One region of the Arthrobacter sp. SLBN-83 genome, then DNA from elsewhere that is predicted to be linked to it. Evidence: predicted binding sites of a transcription regulator. Region 1 holds the regulator's gene; the other holds the start of a gene.

What was found. The regulator HrcA, encoded in region 1, represses chaperone genes, less so after heat shock. The targets are predictions, from matches to a motif close to TTNGCACTCGNNNNNNNCGAGTGCNAA.
Region 2: the regulator HrcA is predicted to act here: its motif matches at 16,920-16,946, upstream of groL (chaperonin GroEL).

The regions. Positions count from the first base shown of each region.
Region 1 covers NZ_VFMX01000001.1:3,622,736-3,632,333, forward strand. Annotated here, with positions in the region: gene lepA (translation elongation factor 4) at 1-1,209, shown strand, start outside; gene hemW (radical SAM family heme chaperone HemW) at 1,235-2,464, shown strand; gene FBY30_RS16995 (DUF4870 domain-containing protein) at 2,474-2,884, opposite strand; gene FBY30_RS17000 (DUF3097 domain-containing protein) at 2,961-3,809, opposite strand; gene hrcA (heat-inducible transcriptional repressor HrcA) at 3,984-4,997, shown strand; gene dnaJ (molecular chaperone DnaJ) at 5,086-6,213, shown strand; gene FBY30_RS17015 (16S rRNA (uracil(1498)-N(3))-methyltransferase) at 6,216-6,995, shown strand; gene FBY30_RS17020 (GerMN domain-containing protein) at 6,982-7,899, opposite strand; gene FBY30_RS17025 (PhoH family protein) at 8,306-9,394, shown strand; gene ybeY (rRNA maturation RNase YbeY) at 9,391-9,598, shown strand, end outside.
Region 2 covers NZ_VFMX01000001.1:540,646-560,574, reverse strand. Annotated here, with positions in the region: gene FBY30_RS02485 (MFS transporter) at 1-691, opposite strand, end outside; gene FBY30_RS02480 (TetR/AcrR family transcriptional regulator) at 776-1,312, shown strand; glycine riboswitch at 1,406-1,503, shown strand; gene gcvP (aminomethyl-transferring glycine dehydrogenase) at 1,693-4,557, shown strand; gene gcvT (glycine cleavage system aminomethyltransferase GcvT) at 4,569-5,717, shown strand; gene FBY30_RS02465 (L-serine ammonia-lyase) at 6,172-7,632, shown strand; gene FBY30_RS02460 (TspO/MBR family protein) at 7,711-8,256, opposite strand; gene FBY30_RS02455 (lipid II:glycine glycyltransferase FemX) at 8,378-9,511, shown strand; gene FBY30_RS02450 (peptidoglycan bridge formation glycyltransferase FemA/FemB family protein) at 9,662-10,978, shown strand; gene FBY30_RS02445 (threonine/serine ThrE exporter family protein) at 11,063-12,550, shown strand; gene FBY30_RS02440 (siderophore-interacting protein) at 12,617-13,456, opposite strand; gene FBY30_RS02435 (uracil-DNA glycosylase) at 13,471-14,241, opposite strand; gene FBY30_RS02430 (DUF3263 domain-containing protein) at 14,337-14,666, shown strand; gene FBY30_RS02425 (LytR C-terminal domain-containing protein) at 14,718-15,353, shown strand; gene FBY30_RS02420 (cold-shock protein) at 15,360-15,566, shown strand; gene FBY30_RS02415 (ABC transporter substrate-binding protein) at 15,566-16,834, shown strand; gene groL (chaperonin GroEL) at 17,125-18,759, shown strand; gene FBY30_RS02405 (ABC transporter substrate-binding protein) at 18,839-19,929, opposite strand, start outside.

The DNA of each region.
Region 1 (9,598 bases):
TACCGCGGCGTGGTGACCTATGTGCGTGTGGTGGACGGCATGCTCCACCCGCGGGAACGCATTCAGATGATGTCAACCAGGGCCTCGCACGAGCTCCTGGAAATCGGCGTCAGCTCGCCGGAACCCACACCCTCCAAGGGGCTGGGCGTCGGTGAAGTGGGCTACCTGATTACCGGCGTGAAGGACGTGCGGCAGTCCAAGGTTGGCGATACGGTCACCAACCTGGCCAAGCCGGCCGCCGAGTCGCTGCCCGGCTACGCCGATGCCAAGCCCATGGTGTTCTCCGGCCTTTATCCACTGGACGGCGCCGACTACCCCGTACTCCGCGACGCCCTCGAAAAGCTCATGCTCAATGACGCCGCGCTGGTGTACGAACCGGAGACTTCCGCCGCACTGGGCTTCGGGTTCCGTGTCGGCTTCCTGGGCCTGCTGCACCTGGAGATCACCCGCGAACGCCTGGAGCGCGAATACAACCTGGACCTCATCTCCACCGCGCCGAACGTGGAATACGAGGTGACCCTGGAGGACAAGAAGGTGGTCCGCGTGACCAACCCCAGCGAGTACCCCACGGGCAAGATCGCCGAGGTACGCGAACCCATGGTCTCCGCCACCATCCTGGCCCCCAACGAGTTTGTGGGCGCCATTATGGAGCTGTGCCAGTCACGTCGCGGCGTCATGAACGGCATGGACTACCTTTCCGAGGACCGGGTGGAAATCCGCTACCGCCTGCCGTTGGCGGAAATCGTCTTCGACTTCTTCGACATCCTCAAGTCGAAGACCCGGGGCTACGGCTCCCTGGACTGGAAAGCCGACGGCGAGCAGGTTGCCGACCTGGTCAAGGTGGACATCATGCTCCAGGGCGAGCAGGTGGACGCCTTCAGTGCCATTACCCACCGGGACAAGGCGTACGCCTACGGCGTGATGATGACCGGCAAGCTCCGTGAACTCATCCCGCGGCAGCAGTTCGAGGTGCCCATCCAGGCGGCCATCGGTTCCCGGATCATCGCCCGTGAAAGCATCCGGGCCATCCGCAAGGACGTACTGGCGAAATGCTACGGCGGTGACATCTCGCGTAAGCGCAAGTTGCTGGAAAAGCAAAAAGAAGGCAAGAAGCGCATGAAGATGGTGGGCACGGTGGAAGTGCCGCAGGAGGCATTCATCGCCGCCCTCACCACGGACGAATCGAAGGACAAGGCAAAGAAGAAGTGACCACCGCGCAGCGGGGGACGCGCTGATGCCCAGCGTCCTTCCCCTCGGCGACCCGGCGCCGTCGGACGGTCTGCTGCCTGCACAGGCAGCTGACGGTGCGGCGGGCCGGGCATTCGGCCTGTATGTCCACATTCCCTTCTGCGCCGTGCGTTGCGGATACTGCGACTTCAACACCTACACCGCCACGGAACTGGGCGGCGGCGCATCCCAGGATGCGTATGCCCAAACGGCGGTGTCGGAAGTGGCTCTGGCGGCCAGGGTGCTGACCGGTTCCGGCTTGCCGGAGCGGAAGCTCAGCACGGTTTTCTTTGGCGGTGGCACGCCCACGCTGCTGCCCGCAGACGACCTTGCGGCGATCCTGCGCGCTGCGATCGACCAGTGGGGCATTGAGGACGGTGCCGAGGTCACCACGGAAGCCAACCCGGACTCGGTCACCCCTGAGTCCCTGGCCATCCTCAAGGAAGCCGGTTTCACGCGTGTGTCCTTCGGCATGCAGTCCGCCGTTCCGCACGTCCTCAAGGTCCTGGACCGCACCCACACGCCCAGCCGGGTTCCGCAGGTGGTGCGGTGGGCCCGGGAAGCCGGCCTGACTGTCAGCCTTGACCTGATCTACGGCACGCCGGGGGAGACGCTGGCCGACTGGCGCCACTCCCTGGAAACCGCCCTTTCCTACCAGCCTGACCACATCAGCGCATACGCGCTGATCGTCGAGGAGGGCACCAAGCTGGCAGCCCAGATGCGCCGTGGCGAGGTCCCGGGAATTGACGACGACGACCACGCCGACAAGTACGAGCTCGCCGACCAGCTCATCACCGAAGCGGGGCTCGGCTGGTATGAGGTCAGCAACTGGGCGCGCACTCCGGAGCAGGCGTGCCGGCACAACCTCGCCTACTGGCGGGGAGACGACTGGTGGGGGATCGGGCCCGGCGCCCACTCCCACATGGGCGGGGTCCGCTGGTGGAACGTCAAGCACCCATCCGCCTACGCCAACCGGCTGTCGCAGGGGCTGTCGCCGGCTGCCGGCAGGGAAACCCTGGACGCAGAAACCAGGAAACTGGAAAAAGTCATGCTCGAGGCACGCCTGCAGTCGGGACTCGAGGTGTCAACGCTCAGCGCTGCGGGGCGGCACGAGGTGGCCGGGCTGATCGCGTGCGGCCTGGTGGAGCCCGCGGCCGCTTTCCGGGGACGCCTGGTCCTGACCCTCAAGGGCAGGCTGCTGGCAGACGCAGTGGTCCGCCGCATCCTCCCGGACTGACCTGGGCCGCTACTTAATCCAGCGCAGGTTGTACTGGTAGCGGTGCGGCTGGCCGCGGTTGACGTGAATGCCGGCGGCCACGGAGAAGCACGTGAGCGCCACCCAGATCAGTGTGGCGATGACCGCGAAAATGTTCCCCACGTACGGAATGAAGACCAGGATGTTGGCCAACACCGCGGCGATGGTGGGCGGCAGGCTGAAGTTCAGCGCTTCCTTGGACTCCTGGGCGGTAAACGGCCCGCGGTCGCGGAAGATCAGGTAGATCAGCAGCGAGGGGATGCACCCCAGGATCCCGCCGAAGTGCGCCAGCGTGGCCCATTGGCGGTCTTCGCTGGCCGTAAGCGGCAGGGCGTTGGCGGGTACGCCATGGTACTCGGAACGGCCCTGGCCGTCCCTGTGATCACGTGCGTTTTCTGCCACAGTCTGTGTCCTTCTGAGGTGCAAGTTGGTGCTGACTACTACCAAGAATACTGGCTTTGTGGCCGTTGCCCGCCCGTCAGGGCACGGTGAGGAAATCGATGACTTCCTCAACCCGGCCCAGCAGGGACGCTTCGAGGTCCGCGTACGTGCGTACGGCGCCCAGCAGCTTCTGCCATCCGAGGCCGATGTCTTCCTTTGTGGCGTGGGGCCAGCCGAAGGCTTTGAGGATCCCGGTCTTCCAGTCCTGCCCGCGGGGGATAGCGGGCCATTTTTCGATGCCCAGGACTGCAGGGCGGATCGCCTGCCAGACGTCCACGTAGGGGTGCCCGACGATCAGGACGTTTCCGGCCGCGCCCGGGGACGCCATGACGGCGTCGGCGATCCGGGATTCCTTTGAATCGGGAACCAGGTGGTCCACCAGCACGCCGAGGCGGCGGCCCGGGCCGGGCCTGAACTCTGCGACGGCAGCGGCCAGGTCGTCGATGCCGTGGAGGGGCTCGACGACGATGCCTTCCACGCGCAGGTCGTCTCCCCAGACTTTTTCCACCAGTTCGGCGTCGTGCTTGCCTTCCACCCAGATCCGGCTTGCCTTGGCAACCTGGGCGCGCTGGCCCGAGACGCGCACCGAACCGGAGGCGGTCCTGCCGGCGGGAAGACCGACGGCGGCTTTGGGCGCCGGCGGCATCAATCGGATGGGCTGGCCCTCAAGGAGGAAACCGAACCCAAGCTTGAAGGACCGGGACTTTCCGCGGCGGTCCTCCAGTGCCACGACGTGCATTCCGCCGGACTTCTCCACACGGGTCACGGCGCCCACCCAGCCGGACTGTACTTCCTCAAGCACCATGCCGCGCTCCACGGCGACCTCGGGCAGCTCCGCCCGTGTGGGAGCGGAAATGCCCCGGGGGCCCCAGTTCTGGTAATCCATGGAATCGATCCGCCTAGCGCTAGCTCCTCAGCCCGGGAGTTTCGCCCGGAGCGGTACCAATGCTAACAACGGGCCGAGGCATAATAGACTGTTAGCACTTAGGCATGTCGAGTGCTAACCCCTGGGTGGCACCGGGCGGGGCGGGCGGCCCCGGACCATGGATGGAGGTGGAGAGTGAGCGAGCCACGCAAACTGGAAGTACTGCGGGCCATCGTGGAGGATTACGTCCACTCCCGCGAACCGGTTGGGTCGAAGGCCCTGGTGGAGCGGCACCATCTTGGTGTTTCCAGCGCCACCATCCGCAATGACATGGCCGCCCTGGAGGACGAGGGGCTGATTACCGCCCCCCATACCAGCGCCGGCCGGATTCCCACCGACAAGGGCTACCGGCTCTTTGTCGACCAGATCTCGGCAGTCAAGCCCCTTTCGGCGGCAGAACGCCGTGCCATCCAGACCCTCCTGGAAGGCGCGGACGACCTCGACGACGTACTGGACCGCACGGTCCGGCTGCTGTCGCAACTGACCAACCAGGTGGCCGTGGTCCAGTACCCGCACCTGAGCAGGGCACTTGTCCGCCACATCGAATTCGTGCTGCTGGCACCGCGGAAGGTCCTCGTGGTCCTCATCGCCAACAGCGGCAAGGTGGAGCAGCGCGTCCTGGACGTCGGCCAGGACCTTGGCGACGACGCGCTGGCCGAGTTGCGCACCCGTTTCCTGGCTGCCCTGGGGGGAACCCGGCTGAGCCACCTCGCCCAGGCCCTTCCCGCCGTCGTGGCTGCAACACCCCACGCGCAGCGCCAGGCGGCACACGCGCTGGCACTCGGCCTGGAGGCGCTGGCCCAGAGCAGCCGGGAAGACCGCATGGTCATGGCCGGCACCGCCAACCTCGCCAGGTCCAATGTGGACTTTCCCCTCAGCATCGGCCCTGTGCTGGAGGCGCTCGAGGAACAGGTGGTGATGCTGCGGCTGTTGAGCGAGATGGCCCAGGACCACCGGGGCGTGGCCGTCAGCATCGGAAGGGAGAACCCCTATGACGGCCTTGCCGAGGCCTCCGTGGTAGCCACCGGCTACGGTCCGGACAGCGCAGCCAAGGTAGGAATCCTCGGTCCTACCCGAATGGACTATCCCACCACCATGGCCGCCGTCAGGGCGGTAGCCCGTTACCTTTCCAGGATTTTGGGGCCCTGACTCTTGGCCGCCGGAGCTTGCTCCGACTGTGGAACGAGAGCCCTGGCCGACCAACTGAACGCAGTACTACAAGGAAGAGACACGAATTTTGAGCAGCCACTATGACGTCCTTGGAGTCTCACCCGAAGCTACAGGGGAAGAGATCAAAAAGGCCTACCGCAAGCTGGCCCGCACCCTCCACCCGGACGTTAACCCAGGTGCCGACGCTGCAGAACGCTTCAAGGCGGTAACGCACGCCTACGAGGTCCTTTCCGATCCCCAGAAGCGCAGGATCTACGACACCACCGGCAATGAAAACGGTACGGACAACGGCTTCGGCGGTGCCGGCTATGCAGGCCAGGGATTCGCGTTCCAGGACATCTTCGACACCTTCTTTGGCGCCGGCGGCACTTCGGGCCCGGCGTCGCGTGTCCGCCGCGGCCAGGACGCACTCATCAGTGTCCGGATCGACCTCCGTGACGCCGTGTTCGGAGTCAACAAGAAGCTCGAGGTGGACACCGCCGTGGTCTGCCCCACCTGTGACGGATCATGCTGCCGCCCCGGGACCCAGCCGGAACGGTGCGACATCTGCGGCGGCAGCGGCCAGGTCCAGCGGGCGGTCCGCTCCATCCTCGGCCAGGTCATGACGGCAGCCCCCTGCGGCACCTGCGAGGGCTTCGGCACGGTCATCAAGGATCCCTGCAACGAATGCAGTGGCCAGGGGCGCATCCGCAGCCGCCGGTCGCTGACCATCAAGGTTCCCGCCGGCGTCGCCACTGGTACCCGCATCCAGCTCTCCGGCCAGGGCGAGGCAGGCCCTGCAGGGGGGCCGGCGGGTGACCTGTACGTGGAGATCCGCGTCAACAACGACCCCACGTACGTGCGCGAAAGCGATGATCTGCACGCCACCCTGCACATCCCCATGACCGCGGCGGCCCTGGGCACGGACGTCAGCCTGGAAACCTTCGACGGTACCCAGGAGATCGACGTGAAGCCGGGAACCCAGTCCGGCGAAATCATCACCCTGCGCGGTTTGGGTGTCACCCATCTGAGGGGCTATGGCCGCGGCGACTTGAAGGTCCATCTGCAGGTGGACACCCCGGCCAAGCTCGACTCCGCGCAGGAGGACCTCCTGCGGCAACTTGCCAAGCTCCGCGGTGAGCAAATCACCGAAGGCAAGTTGGCCGCCAGCGGCGGTATGTTCGCCAAGCTCCGGGACCGGTTCGGGAACCTGTAGCGGTGAGCAACCCCGTCTTCTTCACCTCCGCCGGGTCCCTGGACGCAACGACGCCGGGCCGCATGTTCGTCCTCGAAGGGGCGGAGGCGCGGCACGCCGTCACCGTGAAGCGGTTGGCGCCGGGCGAGGCCGTGGATATCGTCGACGGCGCCGGCACCCGGATGACCGGAAAAGTCGTCTCGGCCGCACCGTCCGGGCTCGAGGTGGAGTGCAGCAGCCTGACGGTGGAAGACAGGCCGGACATCCGGCTGGTACTGGTCCAGGCCCTGGCCAAGGGAGACCGTGACGAACTGGCCATCGAGACAGCCACCGAATTGGGCATCGACGCCGTGGTGCCCTGGCAGTCTGAACGGTCCATCGTCCGCTGGAAAGGCGACCGCGCAGCGCGGGCGCACGCCAAGTGGGAGTCAACAGTGACGGCGGCCGCCAAACAGGCGCGGCGTGCCTGGATCCCGGAGGTGCGGGCCGCCGTCGACACCACAGGGCTTGCCGCCGCCGTGGAAGCGGCGGACCTTGCGGTCATCCTGCATGAAGACGCCGTGCGGCCGCTGCGTACCGTCCTTGAGGCGTGGCAGGGGAGTGCAGGCACGGGCCCCCGTGAAATCCTGCTGATCGTGGGCCCGGAGGGCGGCATCAGCCCCCGGGAGGTAACCAAGCTCTGCGACAAAGGCGCTGTGACGGCCCTGCTGGGGCACCATGTCCTGCGGTCCTCCACAGCCGGCCCGGCCGCCGTCGTGCTGGCCAGCGACATCCTTGGCCGTTGGACCGCTACCGGACCTTAAAGGACCTCGTGTCCTCGTTCTTGTCAGGCTCGCCGCCGGAGCCGGCCTGCGCTACCCGGAGCTCGTAGTCGCCTGGCGGCAGGTTAAGGCCAAGCGTGAAGGCGCCCGCCTGTCCCTGCTCCGCGCCGGCCGTGGTTTCACCGTTCAGGAACGGGGCCTTGCTGCCGCCGTCCCCCGTCCGAAGGAGCTGCCAGTGGAGCTTCGCCCCGGGGGAGGTGCTGCGTCCTGTGATCTTCACGCTGCCGCCCGGCACCTCGGCGTTCTCCTGGGGGTCGATAATCCATACCGGCGCCACCAGGCCTGCTGCCCGCGTCATGAGTGCGCCCAGCTGGATCTTTCCGAACGCGACGTAGTCCGTATGGCCGTCCACCAGGATCCGGACCCGTATCTGCTGACTGGTGTCGATCAGACCCGAACTGGCCGCCGCTGCGGTGGCGGTGTAGATCAGCTGCTGGATGGCCCGCGCCGCCATGTCTGCGTCGAGGTTGCTGTTAAAGGCGTCAGCGGAGACATCTACGGTGATGACATCCTTGCCTGAAATGGAAGTGGCCAGCTTGTCCGGGTTCTGCCAGGGTGTGAAGAAATCAGGGTCCAGGGGCTTCTCCGACATCATGGCGCGCAGGGCCCGGGTTACCGGGTTGTCCTGCTCGGGGACGTCCCGGAATTCACGGTAGAGGAAGATATTCGTACCGCTGCGGCCAATCCAGTAGACCGGGGCCTTGTTGGAGGACTGCGTGGTTTCCAGTGGGGCGCTGGTGGAGGGGGCGTCCGGCATGGTGCCCCCGGAGGCGGGGACCGATGCAGTGGTGCCTGCAGGTGAGGGCCCGCCCTCTGCCGTGCAGCCGGCCAGGATCGGAACAAGCACGAGGATTCCCGCAAGGACAGCCGGGCGCACGCGGCCCATGGGTCGTCCTGCCCATTTGGGCGCAGAGGTTTCCGGCACTGTCCTGCCCATGTCCTTTCCTGGCGTGGCGGGCCGATCCCCCTGGCGGCCTGGCGTCCCAGCAGATGCTGGATTTCCAGCATTGCACAGGGGTGCGCGCGGTCAGCCGCTCTGTGCCTCCTTCCGGCCAACTGCAACTGGAACGATATGAGGCCGATATGAAGTTGATATCTAAGTTCTTGTTTAGGAGCCATTTCATGGGTGGCGTGGACGCTTCCAGAGAGCCGGATATCCGCTCCTTACCCGTGCTGGCGTAAGATAAAGGGATCGCTGGGCAGGGTGCACCGCGCAACGGGCACCGGCATCAGCCAAACGCAAACAAGTGATGTCGATCTTCGAGGGGACCACGGGCCTGCGGGCCAGCACCATGACTGAATCAGCAAATGGTAAGCGCCGGCTCAACACGGGCGAAGGCAGTCCGGGGGAATTTCCCCACTCCATGCCCGGCACCCGGACCGAAGTTGTCCTCTTTGAGAACACAGACCAGATGGTTCAATCACTTGGCAGCCACGACGAGGCGTTGCGCTTCATCGAAGAGCAGTTTCCCGACGTCAATTTCCACGCCCGCGGCAACGAACTGTCCATCAGTGGCCCCGTCACGGACGTCCCCCGGATTATGCGGCTCCTTCAAGAGGTCCGCGGACTGGTGGCCAGGGGCACTGTCATCACGCCCGCGGTACTGCAGCAGCTGGTGTCGCTCCTGCGCACCCAGTCGCTGCAGAATCCCGTGGACGTGCTCACCCACGACATCCTTTCCAGCCGTGGCAGGACCATCCGGCCCAAAACGCTCAACCAGAAAAACTATGTTGATGCCATCGACGCCAACACGGTGATCTTCGGCATCGGGCCCGCCGGTACGGGCAAGACCTATTTGGCCATGGCAAAGGCGGTCCAGGCGCTGCAGCAAAAAGAGGTCAGCAGGATCATCCTCACCCGCCCCGCAGTGGAGGCGGGGGAGCGGCTGGGATTCCTGCCCGGCACGCTCAGCGACAAGATCGATCCCTACCTCAGGCCGCTCTATGACGCCCTGCACGACATGATGGACCCCGAATCCATTCCGAGGCTCATGGCAGCCGGCACCATTGAGGTGGCGCCGCTGGCCTACATGCGTGGGCGAACCCTCAACGACGCCTTCATCATTCTCGACGAGGCCCAAAACACCACGCCGGAACAGATGAAGATGTTCCTCACCCGGCTCGGATTCGGATCAAAGATGGTGGTGACCGGAGACATCACCCAGGTGGACCTGCCGTTCGGCACCCGGTCCGGGCTGCGGATCGTTGAGGAAATCCTGCAAGGCATCGACGATGTCAGCTTCTCCGTCCTGGACGCCGCCGACGTTGTGCGGCACCGGCTCGTGGGAGACATTGTCAACGCCTACAGCATCTGGGACGAAACCCAGCGCAACCGGGTCAAGCACTCAGCCAGCAGGGAAAAGCGGGGGGAACACGCGTGAGCATCGAGGTCAACAACGAGTCCGGCATCCAGGTGGACGAATCGGAGCTCGTTGCCCTGTCGCGGTACATCTTTGAACAGCTCTACATCCACCCGCAGGCCGAACTTTCCATCCTCCTGGTGGACGAACCTGCTATGGAGAAGCTGCACATTGAACTGATGGATGAACCTGGCGCCACGGACGTGCTCTCGGTCCCCATGGACG
Region 2 (19,929 bases), 3.1 Mb from region 1:
TGCCGTACACCACGGGCACCATGACCAGCATGGAGAGCAGGATGCTGGGGATGTCCACCTTTCCCGGTGCGGGATCCTTCGACTCCGGGATCAGGGCCGGCCCCAATACCAGCAGCGGAACCATCAGGGGCACCGCTGCCAGGAAGACTGCGCCCCACCAGTAGTGCTCCACCAGCCAGCCGCCGACAATGGGCCCCAGGGCCGCACCGCCGCAGAACCCCGCAGCCCAGATGGCGACGGCGAGCCTCCGGCGGTTGGGCTCCGGAAAGATGTTGCGGATCAGCGACAGTGTGGACGGCATCAGCATGGCCCCGAAGAAGCCCAGGGCCGCGCGGCCGGCGATCAGCCACTGCGGCGTTGGGGCAAAGGCGGTCGCGGCAGAGACGGCGGCGAAGCCAATGCTGCCGACAACCAGGAGCCGCCGCCGGCCAATCCGGTCGCCCAGGCTTCCCATGGATACCAGCAGGCCGGCCAGCACCAGGGGATAGGCGTCCACAATCCACAGCAGCTGCACGCCGGACGGCTCCAGCGCGCGGGCGATGGCCGGCAGTGCAAATGTCAGCGCCGTATTGTCCACGGCCACCAGCAGTACGGGAAACATCAGCAGCCCCAGCGCCAGCCAATCGCGCCACGGCTGCCGCGGGGCGTTCTTGTCCGTGCGTGCGGGCACAGGGCTGGTGGAAGTCGTCATGAAATAACTATACCGTCCAGACGGTATAGTTTGAAACTCCTGCCGGTTCCGCCTTCCCGCCCGGGGAAGGGCATGATGGGAGGCATGCCCCGGAAGCCTGTAGCCCGCGACGCGGTCCTTGATGCCTTCGAATCCCTGCTGATCGAAGTGGGGGAGCGCGCCGCCACCCTTGACGCAGTCGCCCGGAAGGCCGGCGTGTCCAAGGGCGGCCTGCTCTACCACTTTCCCAACAAGGAAGCGCTCATTGCCGTACTGCTGGACCGGCTGGAGGGCCTGGCCCGGGAGGATGCCGATGCCATGGCCTCGGCCGGCGAAGGTGCCGCCGCGTACTTCATCCGTTCCTCGGTGTGGGCCGACACTCCACTGGACCGGGCCATCGTTGCCGCCACCAGGCTTGCCGAGGTGGCGCATGAGGAGACGCGGCGCCGGTTCGCGGCCATCCAGCAGCGCTGGCTGGACGAGATTGCCGCGGATGTTGGTCCGGGACTGGCGAAGGCGGTCCTCTATATGGGCGACGGCCTGTACTTCAACGCCATGCTGTCAGTGGCGCCTGCGCCGGCGGGGGGAGCGGCCGCTGACGTGGAGGAACTCCTTGCTGCCCTGGAGCGGCTCCGCCGGTAGGATTTGCCATTTGCCGGGAGGGGCGGGGCGTAGGACAATGGAGAGTTGTGAGGGCTGCCACCGGCCGTCATGACCCAACAAATGAATAGCCTTTGATCTGCGGCGGGAGAGTTCTGCCGAAAGTACAGGCAGGCGCCGTAGGAGCAAATCCTCCCCAGGAATCTCGCAGGCCCCTGTACCGCCGCGGCGAGGCGCCTCTGGAAAGCAGCAGGCAGTTGCCCTTCCTCCCTTGGGGAGCCGAAGAACTGTTGTGCTCACCGACGGTGCAAGCGGATCCTGCCAGGCAGGCACCGCGGAAACTCTCAGGTCCAATACAGAGCGGGGAGGAACCCGAATAGCTGTGGCGTACCCTGCGCCGCCTGAGTAAATGGAGTTCCTTCGTGCCGGTTACCCCAGCCTCCACCACCTTCGTAGACCGCCATATCGGTGCGCGCCGCCAGGCCGACGTCGACACCATGCTCAAAGCCGTGGGCTACGACACCCTCGACTCCCTGGTGGACACGGCCGTTCCCAAGGTCATCCGCCAGGAAACCGCCCTCCGGCTTCAGGACGCCCTCAGCGAGGTCGAGGTCCTCACGGAGCTGCGGAAGCTTGCCGGGAAGAACAAGACCGCCGTCCAGCTGATCGGCCAAGGGTACTACGACACGGTCACACCGCCTGTGATCCGCCGCAACATCCTTGAATCCCCGGCCTGGTACACCGCCTACACCCCGTACCAGCCGGAGATTTCCCAGGGCCGGCTCGAGGCCCTGCTGAACTTCCAGACCATGGTCCAGGACCTGGTTGGCCTGCCCATCGCCAACGCCTCGCTGCTGGATGAAGCAACCGCCGTCGCCGAAGCCGTCCTGCTGATGCGCCGCGCCAACAAAGCCAAGCCCGCTGCGGACGGCAAGACCGTCCTGGACATCGACGTCCTGCCGCAGACCATCGCCATCGTCAAGGGCCGCGCCGAGGCGCTGGGTTTCGAGGTTGAAGTGGCAGACCTGTCCCAGGGCCTGCCCGAGGGCGACATCAACGGCATCGTGCTCCAGCAGCCCGGCGCCTCCGGCCGGGTATGGGACCAGTCCGCCGTGATCGCCAACGCCAAGGAACGCGGCGCCCTGGTCACCGTCGCCGCCGACCTGCTGGCCCTGACCCTAATCACCCCTCCCGGTGAGCAGGGCGCGGACATTGCCGTCGGCTCCGCCCAGCGCTTTGGTGTCCCGCTGTTCTTCGGCGGCCCGCACGCCGCCTACATGGCTGTCCGCAAGGGGCTGGAGCGCTCGCTGCCCGGCCGCCTGGTTGGCGTCTCCAAGGACGACGCCGGTGTTCCCGCCTACCGCCTGGCGCTGCAAACGCGAGAGCAGCACATCCGCCGTGAAAAGGCCACGTCCAACATCTGCACCGCGCAGGCGCTGCTGGCCATCGTCGCTTCCATGTACGCCGTGTACCACGGCCCGGACGGGCTGAAGGCGATCGCCGCAACCGCCCACGGCCATGCCCGCACCCTCGCGGCCTCGCTTGCCGCTGCCGGCGTGGAGGTCCTGCATGCGAGCTTCTTCGACACCCTGACGGTCCGCGTCCCCGGGCGCGCCGCCGGCATCGTCGCCGACGCTGAAGCGCGCGGCATCAACCTGCGCAGCATCGACGCGGACACCATCGGCATCTCCCTGGATGAAACCACGACGCCGGCCATCGTCGCCCAGGTTGCCGACATCTTCGGGGCCACCGTTGCTGGAGATGCCGTTGCCGGCGGCGGGGGATTCGGGCTGGAGGCCGCCGTCGAGCGTTCCTCCGACTATCTGCAGCATCCGGTGTTCAACACGCACCGGTCCGAAACGCAGCTGCTGCGTTATATCCGGAAGCTCTCGGACCGGGACCTGGCGCTGGACCGGACCATGATCCCGCTGGGTTCCTGCACCATGAAGCTGAACGCCACCGCCGAGATGGAAGCCATCTCCTGGCCGGAGTTCGCCTCCATCCACCCGTTCGCCCCGGACTCCCAGACCGAAGGCTGGCGCGAACTGATCGCGGACCTGGAAGCGGACCTCACCGCCATCACCGGCTACGACCAGGTCTCGATCCAGCCCAACGCCGGGTCCCAGGGCGAATTGGCGGGGCTGCTGGCGATCCGCGGTTACCACCACTCCCGCGGCGAGCAGCAGCGCAATGTCTGCCTGATCCCGGCCTCGGCCCACGGCACGAATGCTGCTTCCGCGGTGTTGGCCGGCATGAAGGTGGTCGTCGTGGCTACTGCGTCCGACGGCACCATCGACCACGCTGACCTGGAAGCCAAGATCGAGGCCAACAAGGACGCCCTGTCCTGCATCATGATCACCTACCCCTCCACCCACGGCGTCTACGACGGCGACGTCCGCGAAGTCTGCGACGCAGTCCACGCCGCCGGCGGACAGGTCTACATCGACGGTGCCAACCTCAACGCGCTCGTTGGGCTGGCGCAGCCCGGCAAGTTCGGCGGCGACGTGTCCCACCTGAACCTGCACAAGACCTTCTGCATCCCGCACGGCGGCGGCGGCCCCGGCGTGGGCCCGGTCGCAGCCAAGGCACACCTGGCACCGTTCATGCCCGGCGACGCCACCACCTGGAATGCCGGCACCGGAGCCACCGACGTGCCGATTTCCGCCTCCCGGTTCGGTTCGGCCGGCGTGCTGCCGATCTCCTGGGCGTACGTGAAGCTGATGGGCGGCGAGGGCCTGACCGAGGCCACCAAGTCCGCACTGCTGGCTGCCAACTACGTCGCCTCGCGGCTGAACGAGTACTTCCCGGTCCTCTACACCGGTGAAGGCGGCCTCGTTGCCCACGAGTGCATCCTGGACCTGCGCGAGCTCACGGCGAAGACCGGTGTGACCGCCGAGGACGTGGCCAAGCGGCTGATCGACTTCGGCTTCCACGCCCCCACCCTGGCGTTCCCTGTGGCCGGCACCCTGATGGTGGAGCCCACCGAGTCCGAGGACCTGGCCGAGATCGATCGCTTCATCGAGGCCATGATCACCATCCGCAAGGAAATTGACCAGGTGGCCAACGGCGACTTTGCCGTTGCAGACTCACCGCTGCGCCGCGCACCCCACACGGCAGCCGCCGTCGTCAGCTCCGACTGGGACCGCGCCTACACCCGCGAGCAGGCCGCCTTCCCCGCCCACCACAAGCAGGACAAGTACTTCCCGCCGGTGGGCCGCATCGACGGCGCGGCAGGGGACCGGAACCTGATCTGCTCCTGCCCGCCGCTCTCCGAGTTCGAGAACTGAGGCCTGCCACCATGACCGAGAAATACACAGCGTTGTACGACGAGCACAAGAAGCTGGGCGCGTCCTTCACCGATTTTGGCGGCTGGCAGATGCCGCTGAAGTACAGCTCCGAACTGGCAGAACACCACGCGGTCCGCAAGGCTGCCGGCCTGTTCGACCTCTCCCACATGGGCGAGGTCTGGGTGACCGGCCCGGACGCTGCCGCGTTCCTGGACTACGCCCTGGTGGGGAAAATCTCTGCCATGGCCGTGGGCAAGGCCAAGTACTCCCTGATTTGCAATGAAGACGGCGGGATCATCGACGACCTCATCACCTACCGGCGTCCCGCCGCGCAGGATGGCACCGACGTCTTCCTGGTGGTGCCCAATGCCGGCAATGCCGCCGTGGTGGCTGCAGCACTGCAGGAGCGTGCCGCAGGATTCGATGTGGTGGTGGATGATGCCTCGGCCCGCACCTCCCTGGTAGCGGTGCAGGGGCCCAAGGCCCAGGAACTCCTGCTGCGCCTGGTTCCGGCCGCCCAGCATTCCCTGGTGAGCGAACTGAAGTACTACGCCGCCGTCGAGGTTCCCTTCCTGGTGGGCGGCACAGGCAAGGAACTCCTGCTGGCCCGTACCGGATACACCGGTGAGGACGGGTTCGAGATCTTCGTGGACAACCACGATGCCGCCGCGCTGTGGCAGGCACTGATCGCCATCGCCGACGACGGGGAACTGGTTCCGGCCGGCCTCGCCTCCCGCGACTCCCTCCGCCTCGAGGCGGGGATGCCCCTGTACGGCAACGAACTGTCGCTGCAGGGCGACCCGTTCGCCGCTGGCCTTGGTCCCGTCGTCGCACTCTCCAAGGAAGGCGACTTCGTGGGCAAAGCCGCCCTGGCAGCCAAGAAGGAGGCCGGCGCCGGCAGCACCTCCGGCCGCCGCCTCGTGGGGCTCAAAGGCCAGGGCCGCCGCGCCGGCCGCGCGCACTATCCCGTCCTCAAGGACGGCGCCACCGTCGGCGAAGTCACCTCCGGCCAGCCCTCGCCCACCCTCGGCTACCCGATCGCCATGGCCTACGTCGACGTCGAATACTCGGCACCCGGCACGGCCCTGGAAATTGATCTCCGCGGCAAGGCAGAACCGTTCGAAGTCGTCGACCTCCCGTTCTACAAGCGGGTCAAGTAGGGCGCCTCGCGGTGGTCCGTGGCTGGCTTTGGGACCACCGGACCGGACATTTTCACGCGTGCGTTGGGCCCACGCCGTCAGGGTTCCCTGGCCGAGCTTGCGAGGTTAGGGAGACGGTGGGGAGCACGCTTTCGAAAAGTCCGGCTCCGCCGGCCCCTCCTGCGGAGGTTTCAGTTGTGCGAGGAGTTGGCCAGCGGCCAGGGCTGAGGAAGTAGGCGGACAAGGTGCGTGAACTTCCCTTGGGCGGCCGAATCTATGCCCGGTGCATCGTTTCCTGCCGCCGCGTCGCTTTGGTGACGTCCGTTGGCGACTGGGCGGGTTCCGGAGCCGTGCGTCTAAGGGAGCGTCACGTCCGCTTAGCGGGCGTCTACGCGACCGAGCACGCGGAGGAATTCGGCCAGGTGCATCCAACCCGGCCACCCCAACCGAACCAGATTCTTAGTTAGGAACCAGCATGGCTGTTGGCGTTTTTGATCTTTTTTCGATCGGTATTGGCCCGTCGTCGTCTCATACTGTGGGGCCGATGCGGGCTGCTGCTGTTTTTGCGGAGGAGTTGGTGGGGGCCGGGGTGTTGGGTGCTGTGGCTTCGTTGCGGGTGGATTTGTATGGGTCCCTGGCGGCGACGGGGCATGGCCACGGGACGATGACGGCGATCCTGTTGGGGTTGGAGGGGTTTCATCCTGAGCTGATCCTGCCGGATGAGGTGGAGGAGCGGCTGGCGTCGATCGCGGAGACCGGGATGTTGAACCTGGCTGCCGTGGTGGAGGGTTCCGGTGGCGGGGTGGCGTTGCCGTACGGGGTGGGCGATATGGTGCTGCGCCCGTTGACGGTGCTGCCGCGGCACACGAACGGGATGACCTTCACCGTGGCGGATGCGGGCGGGGAGGTCCTGCATGCGGCGACGTTCTTCTCGGTCGGTGGCGGGTTCATCGTCCGTGAGGGTGAGGAGGACGCGGCGCAGCAGGAACTGGACGCGTCCAAGGAGGAGTTGCCGTTGCCGTTCCGGACCGCGGCGGAGCTGCTGGAGCACTGCCTGAACACCGGGTTGGGCATCGCGGACGTGATGCTCCTCAATGAGAAGGCCTCCCGGGATGAGGGGGAGATCCGGGCGGGCCTGCTGCATATCTGGTCCGTGATGGAAAACTGCGTGGCCACCTCGTTGAAGCGGGACGGGGTGCTGCCGGGCGGGTTGAAGGTCCGCCGCCGGGCCCCGGACTGGTACGAACGGCTGAAAAAGGAATGCGCCGACGGCCGGGAGGAGGACCAGGACGCGGCGTGGGACGCGGGCCCGCACGATGCCCGGTATTGGCAGGAGTGGGTTAACTTGGTGGCGTTGGCGGTGAACGAGGAGAACGCTTCCGGCGGCCGGGTGGTCACCGCGCCCACGAACGGGGCGGCCGGGATCATCCCTGCGGTGCTGTATTACGCGCTGCACTTCGCCCCCGGCATGGACACCGCCACGCAACAGGACCGGGACGGTGTGGTGGTGCGGTTCCTGCTGGCCGCCGGCGCCGTCGGGGTGCTCTACAAGGAACAGGCCTCGATCTCCGGGGCCGAGGTCGGCTGCCAGGGCGAGGTGGGGTCCGCGTCCTCGATGGCCGCCGCCGGCCTGGCCGAGGTCATGGGCGGCACCCCGGCCCAGGTGGAGAACGCGGCCGAGATCGCGATGGAACACAACCTGGGCCTGACCTGCGACCCGATCGGCGGGCTGGTCCAGGTCCCCTGCATCGAACGGAACGCGATCGCCGCCGCCAAAGCGATCAACGCCGCGAAAATGGCGCTCTGGGGCGACGGCACCCACCGGGTCTCCCTCGACGAAGTCATCATCACCATGCGCGAAACCGGCAAAGACATGAGCGACAAATACAAAGAAACCGCCATGGGCGGCCTCGCCGTCAACGTCGTCGAATGCTGACACCCGGCTACAGCCCGGAGTGGAAGAAGCCGGAGTGGAAGAACAGGCTGACGGATGCAGCCGGTGTTCGCCCCGCGGCTAGTTGTGCGCTGCCGCCCACCAGTTCAGGCTCGCGGCGAACACCAGCCATGAGATGTAGGGGAGCAGGAGCAGCCCGGCGGTGCGGCTAATGGGACCGAAATACAAAACCGTGAAGGCGACGGCGGCGATCAGGGCAAGGATGATCGCCAGACCCAGCCACAGGGCTGCCGTGCCGAGGGCGGGGTACAGGGCAAAAAATGCAGGGGTCCAGGCGAGGTTAAGGACCAGCTGGAGGACATAGACCGTCATGGCCGGCCGGGTCCGGTTGGTCCGTTTCCGCCAGACCAGCCAGGCAGCGACAGCCATCGCCGTGTAGAGGACAGTCCAGACCGGACCGAACACGCCGTTCGGCGGGGACCAGGGAGCCTTGTCCGCCGTGGCATACCAGCCGGTGACATTGGCCGCCGACGCCAGCCCGCCCAACGCCGCCACAACCAGGGACGCCACCAGGAACCCGATAAGCGCAGCGACCTGAACCCCGGCGCTGTACGGCTGCCTGCCGGTGCCCGCAGGAGCGGCTGTCTCTTCCCCATCCGGCCTCATACCCCCACCCTTGTTGAACGCCCCAAGCCCCGTCAAGACGGCGTCCAGCAGCGTGAGACGGGCCATTCCGACCGGGTCGGGGAAAGGCCGGGAGCGCATCAGGCTTTAGACTTGAGGCTGCATGTCCGCACGCATCCAGAAGTACCGAAACCGCGCACAAACCCGATTGGACACGGCCCCCTTGCGAGAATTCACCGCACGTTTTGCCACAGCCGAGGAAATTGAGAACTGGGACAAGCACGTCACGGCCAACCCGAACGGCGGCAACATGCTGCAGTCGGCCGCCTACGCATCAGTCAAGAACGGCAGTGGCTGGAAAGTCCGGTTCCTGGTGATGGAAGGCGGCGGAAACCCCAGCTACAACCTGGTGCTGGAAAAGCGCTTCCCTGTCCTGGGACGGCTTTGGTACCTCATCAAGGGTCCTGACCTGGCGGACGCTGCGGACCTGCGGCCCGCCCTCGAAGCGTGCGCGGCTTTCGTCCGCAGCAGCAAACTGAACGTCTTCACCATCAAGGTGGAGCCGGACATCGTCGACTCCGCGGACGCGCAGCGGGAACTGCAGGCGGCCAAGCTGGTCAAAGCCCCCAACATCCAGTCCAACGACTCCACCGCCCTGCTGGACATCTCCGGCACTGGGGAGGAAGTGTTTAAAGCCATCTCCTCCCGCGCCAGAAATGCAGTCCGGCGCGCTGAGAAGGAGGGCTGCCAGGTGGTCCGGCAGGAGCAGGGACCCGAAACTTACCGGGCGCTGTACGACCTGATGGCCAACACCGTCAACGCCAAGGGTTCCATGCCCCTGCGCAGCTACGACTACTACGCACAGTTCTGGGACGAGTTCTGCAACCGCGGCCAGGGCAACTTCTTCTTCACGTATGAGGACGGGAAGCCCAGCGTGGGCGCCTTCGTCATCAACTACGGTGCCAAGGCCACCTACAAGGACGGTGGTTCCACCCAGAACCGCAAGCAGTACGGGGATTCGCACCTGGTGCAGTGGACTGCCATTAAACGGATGCAGGAACTCGGCTGCACGGAATACGACTTCTGCGGGACGCCGCCGGCTGCACGCATCAAGGACAAAACCCACAACCTTTACGGCATGGGGATGTTCAAAACCAGCTTCACCAAGACGGTGACCGACTTTGTGGGCTGCCATGACTACGTGCTGTCCCCGCTCCGGCACCGGCTGTGGGTCAACGGCGGAGAAAAGGTGCTCCGCAGGATCGAAACCGCACGCACCGGCCAACAGTTCTACTGAGCTGCAGCCGGCAGGGCTGCAAATCCAGCGCAGCCAAGCCGGGCAAGCCGGCCCTGCCGCGAACACAGCCAGCCTAAACATCCTCCGCCTAACAACCCTCCATACAGTGCGTGCCCAAAGGCCGCGAAGAGTCGAGAAGAAGGTCACCCCTTGAATACAGTTTCCGCCGCTACCGGGCTTGAATACGCCAACCTCAGCGACGCCGACTTCGAGGCCTTCGCCCTGAAGCATCCGCAGAACAGCTTCCTGCAGTCCATCGACTTTGCCCGCTTCCAGCGTGCCCGTGGCCAGCAGGTGGAGCTCTTCGGGGTCCGCCGCGATGGCGAACTCGTCGCCGCCGGAAAGCTGAACTACACCACCACCCGCCTGGGCTACACCGTCTGCGAATGCGCCAAGGGCCCCCTCATGGACTACACGGACCGGGAGCTGGTGCGTGCCGTCGTCGAACTTCTCCGCAAGCATGCGGCAGGGCGCAAAGCTGCCGAGCTGCGGATCTCGCCCAACATCCGGTACATCGCCCGGGACGCCGACGGCGCCGAGCACCCGGAAATCGAGGACAACCGCCCGCTGGTGGCCCACCTGGAGCGGCTGGGGTTCCAGCACCAGGGGCTGGACATGAACTTCGTCAACGTCAACTGGATGTTCATCAAGAACCTCGTGGGCATCCAGGACGCCGAGGAATTGATCATGGGCACCAGCTACCGCACCCGGAAAGCCATCCGGAAAGCCGAAAAGAACGGCGTCTTCCTGGAGCAGGCCACCCTGGAAACCCTGGACGATTTTTACGGCGCCCTGAGCCGCGCCGGTGACGAAAAGGGCTTTGTCTACCGCGAACGCGCCTACTACGAGCACCTGCTCCGCACCACGTCGCCGGAGTTCACCAAGCTGATGATGGCCAAGATCGACATCCCGGCCTACCGCAAATCCATCACGGAGCGCCTGGCCGAGGAATCAGCCACCGCAGCGGACCTCCGCCGGGAGGTGGAGGAAACCGGCAGCAAGAAGAAAGCCAACCGGCTCAAAGTGGTCCAGGACCTGGTGGACAGCTACGAGCGGAGCCTGAAGGACATCGAACGGTTCCCCGATTCCGTGGGGACCGCCACCGTGGCCGCCATCCACTTTGTCTGCTACGGCGACGAGGTGGTGTGCGTCATCGGCGGCACCGTCCAGGACTACATCTACTTCAACGGCGCAACCTCCCTTTACTGGGGCATGATGCTGCACGCGCTGGAGAAGGGGTACCCGCGTTACAACTTCTACGGCACCTTCGGCATTTCCGGGCAGGACGAGGAAGGCCACGGCGGCTACGAATTCAAGAAGGGATTCGGTGGGGAAGTGGTCCAGCTGGTGGGCGACTTCGTCCTGCCGGTGCGGCCCGCCGTCTTCCACGCCAACCGGCTGGCCCGCTCCGCCGTGGCAGCAGCCCGTACCGTGTTGGGCAAGCTGCCGCTGAAGCGCGCAGCCTGACCATAGCCAACCGCGCACTATCGACCAGCGCGTCATCAAGCGACCAGCGCACCACTATCCAATGCGCACAGGGAGGAAGCGGGCATGAACGACCGGCCCGAACAGCCAGGGTACCGGCCCAAAACTGACGGCCTGCCCAAAACCCAACCGCTGACTCCTGCGCAGCTCCGCCAGGATGCCGCGGCCCGGCGGATGATCCGCCGCCTGGTGCAGGGCGAGAATCCGCCCACGGCCCCCCTGAGTATCGTTGACCGCCTGGCCGGCAGCCCGTACGCCAACCCCACCATCCAGGTGGGCGGCGTGGATCAGTCCGCGCGCAAAACCCTCGACTTTGCGCTGCACCTGGCCGAGACCATGTTCCGCTACGGGGCTGGTGCCCTGGAAGTGGAAACCAGCATCATTGCCGTCACTGCCGCCCTGGGGCTGAAGAACATCGAGGTGGACATCACCAACCAGTCCGTCGGCATCAACTACGCGCCCAAGGACCAGACCCCCATCGCGTTGCTGCGCGTGGTGCGCTCCTGGACCAACAACTATGCGGGCCTGGCCAAGGTGCACCAGCTGGTCACAGACATCGTCGCCGGCGGCGTGGGCCGCGACGAGGCAATCCGCAGGCTCAATGAGGCCATCACCAGCCCCAAGCCATACCCCCGCTGGATGGTCACGGCTGCGTTCGGTGTTTTCGCTGCCGTGTTCGTAGGGGTGCTGGGCGGCGGCCCGGTGTCCTCGATTATCGCGTTCGTGGCCAACATCGGCATCAGCCTCCTTGCCAGGCAGCTGGGCCGGTGGCGGGTCCCGGACTTCTTCATCACCGCCAGTTGCTCGTTCGTGGTCACCATCCTTGCCCTCCTGCTGTGGCAGTTCGGGCTGACCGCATCGCCGTCCATCGTGGTGGTGGGCGGCATCCTGCTGCTCCTCCCCACCGGGCGCCTGGTGTCCTCCGTGCAGGACGCCATCAACGGCTTCCCCGTGACGGCGGCGGGACGGTTCCTGTCCACGCTGCTGACCTTCGGCGCCATCGTGGCGGGAATTGCCGTTGCCTTCGTGGTGGGGGAGTTGACCGGGCTGCAACGCATCGACGTCACGCAGACGTTCCCGCCCGCCTACGATCTCTGGGTCCTGGTCGTCTTCGTGGCCGCGGCGGTAATGGCCATCGGCATCACCGAACAGACCACGTGGAACCTGCTGCTGCCCACGGCGGCCGTTGGCGTTGCCGGCTACCTGGTGCTGCTCGGGTGCGGTTTGCTGGGGATCGGCGACAGGTTCTCACCGGCCATTGCCGCCGTCGTCATTGGCCTCCTGGCCAGGGTGGTGGCCCTGCGGATGGGTGCGCCGCAGCTTGTGGTTGCCGTACCCGCGGCACTGATCCTGCTGCCGGGCCTCACGATCTTCCGCTCCATGTACGTGCTCACTGTTGAAGAAGCCGAGATCCTGGCCGGCGCCGGAGGGATGCTCAGTGCCGGGGCCATTGTGCTGGGAACAGCAGGCGGCATCGTCCTGGGCGACGTCCTGGCCCGTCCACTCACCCGGAGCCTGGCCAGTAACGAGCGGCGCCGGGCCCGCCGCCGCTAGCCCGGGCAGGACGCCGCCAGCCCGGGCGCGACGCCGCCAAGCCGGCCGCGCCGTAGCAGGCGGAGCCTAGATCTGGCCGACCGGCAGTTTCTTCTCGGCCTGGAACACGTCCTCCACCCGGCCCTGCGCCCAGTACCCGGAAAGGGACACCTGCCGGCGCTCCAGGCCGCGCTGTTTGAAGAACACCTCGCGCAGGGCCTTCATGTACCCGCGTTCGCCGTGGGCAAAGACATCCACAGTACCTGCGGGCCACTCGGCCCCGGCCACAGCGTTCACCAGCAGGTCGCTGGAACCTGCCGGTGCCCCGTTGCGCGGCAGCCAGGAGATGTTCAGCCCGGCAGGGGCGGAGATGGGCTGAATATCGGCCTCGGAGCCGACCTCCAGGAAGGCCAGCCCCGTTGCCTCGGCCGGCAGCGACTCGATGCAGGCAGCGATGGCGGGCAGGGCTGCTTCGTCACCGGCAAACAGGTACCAGTCCGCGTCCGGGTTTGGGTTGTAGGCGCCACCGGGACCGGTGAAGGTGAGCAGGTCGCCCGCCTGGGCATTGGCCGCCCACGGTCCAGCCAGGCCCTCGTCGCCGTGGACCACGAAGTCGATGGCGAGCTCCCGGGCCTCCGGATCCACCCAGCGCAGGGTGTAGGTGCGGGTGAAGGGCCACTGCTCGCGCGGCATGGTCTCTCGGATGGCCCAGAGGTCAAGGGGGGAGGGGTACTGGACGCCGGGCTGTGGAAAGACGATTTTCACGTAGCGGTCCACAAACCCGTTGTTCGTGAAGTCGCTGAAGCCCTCGCCGCCGGCCACGATCCGGACCATGTGCGGCGACAACTGCTCCTTGCGCAGCACCCTCAGGTTTACCTGGGGGCGGCTCTTCTTGGTGGCGCTGGTGGCGGCAGGGACAGTGCTCATAAGGCAAGCCTAAGCTAGGGCGACGGCGGCAGTTCCCAGGTTACGTCCAGCGCACCTTGTTCCCGCAGCAGTTGGTTGACGCGGCTGAACGGCCGGGAGCCAAAGAACCCGCGCGAGGCGGACAACGGACTGGGATGGGCGCTGCTGACAGCGGGGGCTCCGGCCAGGAGCGGCCGGACGCCCTCGGCTTCCTTGCCCCACAGCACCGCCACCAGCGGCATCCTGGACCCGTCCGCAGCCTTGCGGTTCGCCAGCGCGGTGACTGCCGCCGTCGTAATTTCCTCCCAACCCTTGCCACGGTGCGAACCGGCCGCCCCCGCCCGGACAGTGAGCACCCGGTTTAGGAGCAGCACGCCCTGGTCCGCCCAAGCAGACAGGTCGCCATGGACGCGCGGCGGAACGCCCAGGTCCGATTCCAGCTCCCGGTAGATGTTCACCAGGCTGCGGGGAAGGGGCCGGACGTGCGGCTCGACGGAAAACGACAGCCCTACGGCGTGTCCCGGCGTGGGGTAGGGGTCCTGCCCCACGATGAGCACCTTCACGTCCGCCAAGGGCTGGCGGAAGGCGCGCAGGACGTTCGACGGCGGCGGGAGGATTTGGTGCCCGGCGGCCTCCTCTGCAGCAACGAAAGTAAGCACCTTCCGGAGTTGCCCTTCCACGCCGTGGAGGGCCGCGGCCCAATCGGCTGCCATGAGCTCCGCCAGCGGTAGCTCCGCCAGGTCCGCGAAGCTGATGGCGTCCGCCGGTTCCTGCTGCAGCTCGAACAGCGCATCCGATTCAAACATCGTTCCATTGTTGCAGGCACCGCAAATGACACCCCTGTTATTCGGCCGCTAGCATAGGGGTGATACATTGACCGTAACCAGCGAAGGAGTGCGCCGTGGCGGAACCGGCCCGGGAACACCTGCCGGAGCAGGATCCAGGGAAGTCCCTCCTGGCGGATTTCACCCTCCGTGAGTCCTCGCTCTCCGAGCGCGAACAGCAGATGCTGGCCCTGGAACGGCAGTGGTGGAAGTATGCGGGGGCCAAGGAGCAGGCCATCCGTGACCTGTTCGATCTTTCCGCGACGCATTACTACCAGCTCCTCAACGCACTGATCGACCGCGAGGACGCCCTGGCCCACGATCCCATGCTGGTGAAGAGATTGCGTAGACTACGTACGTCGCGCCACCGTGCACGCACCGCCCGGCGCCTGGGATCCGACGCTTAGACGCCCCAAGGCCGGGACAACAGCCGCAATCTACAAGGATGTCCTTCCACCATGACCAGATACGCCCGCGATGAATTCGACAAGGTCCCGGAGGCCGCGTCGCGACAAGGTGTCCACCGGACGGCATCGGCCCCGTCCCGTGTGCGGCTGTGGCCCATCCTTGCGGTGGGCGTTGCGGCCCTTGCCATTGGACTGGTCTCCTTCCTGATCCTTCCCAAGCTCGGCTTCAACTCCACCGCCAGCCAGGCGTCGGCAACCGTTGAATCAGCCCCGCTGGCCGGAACCGGATCCACCCCTTCGCCCACCCAGTCCTCGTCTGCACCGGCGTCCGTCCCGGCGCCGTCCGCGTCGGCCGCACCAACCCAAAGCAGCGAGCCCGAGCCCAGCGCTTCCGCCAACCAGCAGGCCGTCGTCGACAAGACCCAGCCAGTGGCCGTCTACAACGCCGCCGGCACGGCGGGGCTGGCCAGCCGCGTGGGGGGAACAGTCCAGGCTGACGGCTGGCGGCCCGGCCAGGTAGGCAACTGGTCCGGCGCCCCGCAGAAGTCGTCCGTGATCTTCTATGCCGGCCCGCAGCAACTGGCCAGTGCCCAGGAACTTGCCGGACTGTTGAACATCCCCACAGTGGTGAGCAGTACCGAATTCCAGGTACCGCTCGTGGTGGTGCTCGGCCCGGGCTACCGGTAGCCGCACATGGCACTGGGAACCGTGAAATGGTTCAACGCTGAGAAGGGCTATGGCTTCATCACCGTTGACGGCTCCGGTGACGACGTCTTTGTGCACTGGTCCGCGGTCCAGGGGGAGGGCTACCGCGCCCTGACCGAGGGGCAGCGGGTGCAGTTGGACCTCGGCGAGGGCGAAAAGGGCCCGCAGGCAGAAAACGTCCGGCCCGCGCAATGATGCCGGCTCACCGCTCCCCGGTCCGCGTCCGCACGGTGCTTGCCGCGTCCCTGGCGGGCCTCCTTTCCATGACGGCTTGCGCGGGCACCGGCGGCAACGCCAGGACGGAGCCCGCGGAGGCTTCGGGCGACGGCGTCCTCCGGGTGGGTTTGATCCTTGACAACACCGGCGACAATGCCTTCCTCAACGCACCCCAGCTGGCTGCCGCCAAGGCAGCCATCCAGGACATCAACGCCGCCGGTGGACACAAGGGCCGGCCCGTGGAACTGCTTCCGGTGCACCAGGACCAGGACACCGCAGCCCAGGCCAAGGATTTGGTGGCTGCCAAGGTGGACGTAGCGATCGGACCCACCGACTCCAGCCACGCAACCGCCGCCGTGGACATCCTGTCCCGGACCCACGTGCCGCTCATCTCCCCGGCCAACACCGCTGCCGCCCTCTCCACAAGCGCCAGCGGAGGCTACTATTTCCGGACGGCCGCAGCCGACGTCGCACAAGGTCCCGTGCTTGCCAAACTCGCCAAGGACGCCGGTGCCGCCAGCATCAGTGTGCTGTACCAGGAGGGTTCCTACGGCAAGGACCTGTCCGCCGCCGTCACCGAAGCTGCCCAACAGTCCGGAATCAAGGTCCTGCCCGGGGTGGGCTTCAAACCCGGGAATGCCGCCGAAGCCGCACGTTCTGCCGCCAAAGCCGCGCCGGACGCCGTCGTCCTGGTGGCCCGCGACGGCGCCCAGGGCGCATTGGCCGAACTCCACAATGCCGGCGTCAGCGGTTCGAAGGTCATCCTCAGCGACGGTGCCTTCGCCCGCTACGGATCCGTGCTGCCGTCCCGGGCCCTCGAAGGCGCCCGTGCTGTCGTCCCCGGCCAGCTCCCCACCGCGGGCTTCCAGGCCAAGCTGCTGGCGGTGGATCCCTCCTTGAAGGACGTCTCCTACGCTGCCGAAACGTATGACGCCGTGACGCTGGCGGCCCTCGCAGCTGCCCGGGCGCAGGATGACGCGGGCCGGTCCATTGCCGCGAACCTCATTCCCGTCTCCGGCGGAACGGCGGCCTCCGGAACGGGCGCGCCGCAGGCTCCCTGCCTGAGTTACAAGGAGTGCCTTGGCGGCCTCGCCGCGGGCCCGGACATAAATTACGACGGCGAATCCGGCCCGGTGGCCTTCGACGCCAAGGGGGACATCACCACAGCCGCCTTCTCCGTCTTCACCTACGGAGCGGACAACAACCCAAGCCCCACCGGGCACGAAACAGCTGGACACTCCGGCTGATCGCCCTGGGCGAAGGGGCTGCGGCCAGCGCCTTGTCCGGCGTCTTATCGCTTGCACTCTCACCTGGGGAGTGCTAATTATTGAGTTAGCACTCTGACGTACCGACTGCTAAAGCAACGCCTGGTTCCGGCCGGCGGCGCCCTGCACCGGTCGAGGAGCGAAAGAAACACCTCACTTCAGTGAGATCCCCAGGCGGAGGCATACAGAGGCCGCCGTCAAAGGATCGTCCGTCGCGGGCACTGCAGCGAAGGTTCATTCTTAACGACTGTCCCGAAAGGACTACTGCCGTTATGGCCAAGATCATTGCATTTGATGAAGAGGCACGCCGCGGCCTTGAGCGTGGCCTGAACACCCTCGCCGACGCCGTTAAGGTCACCCTCGGCCCGCGTGGACGCAACGTCGTCCTCGAAAAGAAGTGGGGCGCCCCCACGATCACCAACGATGGTGTTTCCATCGCCAAGGAGATCGAGCTGGACGATCCCTACGAGAAGATCGGCGCCGAGCTGGTCAAGGAAGTTGCCAAGAAGACCGACGATGTTGCCGGTGACGGCACCACCACCGCCACGGTCCTGGCGCAGGCACTGGTCAAGGAAGGCCTGCGCAACGTTGCCGCCGGCGCCGACCCGCTGTCCCTCAAGCGTGGCATCGAGAAGGCCGTTGACGCTGTCACCGCCGAACTGCTGAACTCCGCCAAGGAAATCGAAACCAAGGAAGAGATCGCGGCCACCGCCTCCATCTCCGCCGGTGACGACGAGATCGGTGCCCTCATCGCCGAAGCCCTGGACAAGGTGGGCAAGGAAGGCGTCATCACGGTCGAGGAGTCCAACACCTTCGGCCTGGAGCTCGAGCTCACCGAAGGCATGCGCTTCGACAAGGGCTACATCTCCGCCTACTTCGTCACCGACGCCGAGCGCCAGGAAACGGTCCTCGAGGACCCGTACATCCTGATCGTCAACTCCAAGATCTCCAACGTCAAGGAACTGGTTGCTGTCCTGGAAAAGGTCATGCAGTCCAACAAGCCGCTGCTGATCATTGCCGAAGACATCGAGGGCGAGGCCCTGGCCACCCTGATCGTCAACAAGATCCGTGGCACCTTCAAGTCCGTTGCCGTCAAGGCTCCGGGCTTCGGTGACCGCCGCAAGGCCCAGCTGGCCGACATCGCCGTCCTCACCGGCGGCCAGGTCATCTCCGAGGAGGTTGGCCTCAAGCTGGAGAACGCCGGCCTGGAGCTCCTGGGCCAGGCCCGCAAGGTTGTTGTCACCAAGGACGAGACCACCATCGTCGAAGGTGCCGGCGACGCCGACCAGATCGCCGGCCGCGTTTCCCAGATCCGCGCCGAGATCGAGAACTCCGACTCCGACTACGACCGCGAGAAGCTGCAGGAGCGCCTGGCCAAGCTGGCCGGCGGCGTTGCAGTCATCAAGGCCGGTGCCGCAACCGAGGTTGAGCTCAAGGAGCGCAAGCACCGCATCGAAGACGCAGTGCGCAACGCCAAGGCTGCAGTTGAAGAAGGCATCGTCGCCGGTGGCGGCGTGGCCCTGATCCAGGCCGGTGCCAAGGCGTTCGCCAACCTTCAGCTGTCCGGCGACGAAGCAACGGGCGCCAACATCGTCCGCGTTGCCATCGATGCCCCGCTGAAGCAGATCGCCTTCAACGCCGGCATGGAGCCCGGCGTAGTTGTCGACAAGGTCCGCGGCCTGCCCGCCGGCCACGGCCTGAACGCAGCAACCGGTGAGTACACCGACCTGCTGGCAGCGGGCGTCAACGACCCCGTCAAGGTGACCCGCTCTGCCCTGCAGAACGCGGCTTCCATCGCCGGCCTGTTCCTCACCACCGAAGCAGTGGTTGCTGACAAGCCGGAGAAGGCTGCTGCTCCTGCCGGCGGCGACGACATGGGTGGCATGGGCGGTATGGGCGGCTTCTAAGCCTCCCGGCCGGGATCGCCTCCCGCCAACAGAAAAATGCGGCTCCCTCCTGGTGAGGGGGCCGCATTTTTGCTGCGGATTACTTTCTGGCTGAATCCAGCATTCCCTGGACTTCCTTCGTGAAGGCTTCAGCGGCAGCCTGCGGGGTCAGCCGGTCATACAACACTTCATCCGTATAGCGCTTGATCACGTTCTGGACGCTGCCGGCACCCACCGGCGGCACCGGCGGCGCATCCTTGATATCCGGGGCGATGTCCTTGAGGAAGTTGACCACAGTGGTGTCAGCAGGCTTCAGCGAGGGCGTGATGGCGGCGACGATTTCGCTGTTGGTGGGCACGCCCCTGTCCGTCATGAGGATAGCGCCGGCCTCCGGGCTGTTGGTGAGGTAGTTGATGAACTCTGCTGCCTCCTTGGGATGCTTGGAACGGGAGGAAGCGGACCAGAACATGGTGGGCTTGTAGTACATGCCGTTTTTGGCCGAGGCGCCGTCCACGCTCGGGGCGCGCAGCATCTTGATGCTGCTTCCGGTGGTGGCTTCCAGCGAGCCCAGCTGGTTGGTCCACCACCATGCCATGCCCACCCGGTTGGTGCCAAAGAGGCTTTGCTCAAGGCTCGCTCCTGCGTCTTCCGTCGCGACGTTGGCCGGTGGACTGGCCTTTGAATCGCGCTGCTCCTTGAGCCGCTCCCAGAAGGAGGCAGCCGTGGCGGCCTGGAAGTCGAGCTTCCCGTCCCCTGAGTACAGGTTCTCGCCATGCTGGCGGAGCCAAATGATCAGGTCGGCCTCGTTGCTGCCGTACGCCGCTCCATAGTTTTTACCGTCGCCGGCGGCGCTGATCTTCGCCGCCGTGTCCGTGAAGTCCTTCCATGTCCAGGTCTTGTCGTTGGGAAGGGGAACGCCTGCTGCTTCAAACACCTTGGTGTTGGCCATGATGACATACGCGTTCTGGCCGGTGCTCAGTCCGTACTGCGCGCCACTGTACTGGCCTGATGCGAGTGCCTCCTTGTCCAGCTTCGACGTGTCGATGCCGTTCTGCTTGGACAGGTCCAGCAGCGCGCCGCGGCCGCCGTATTCGGCAATGTACTTCTGGTCCATCTGGATGACGTCGGGCGCATCGTTGGCGGCGGTCTTGGTTGCCAGTTTGTCCCAGTAGCTGGACCATTCGCCCGGCT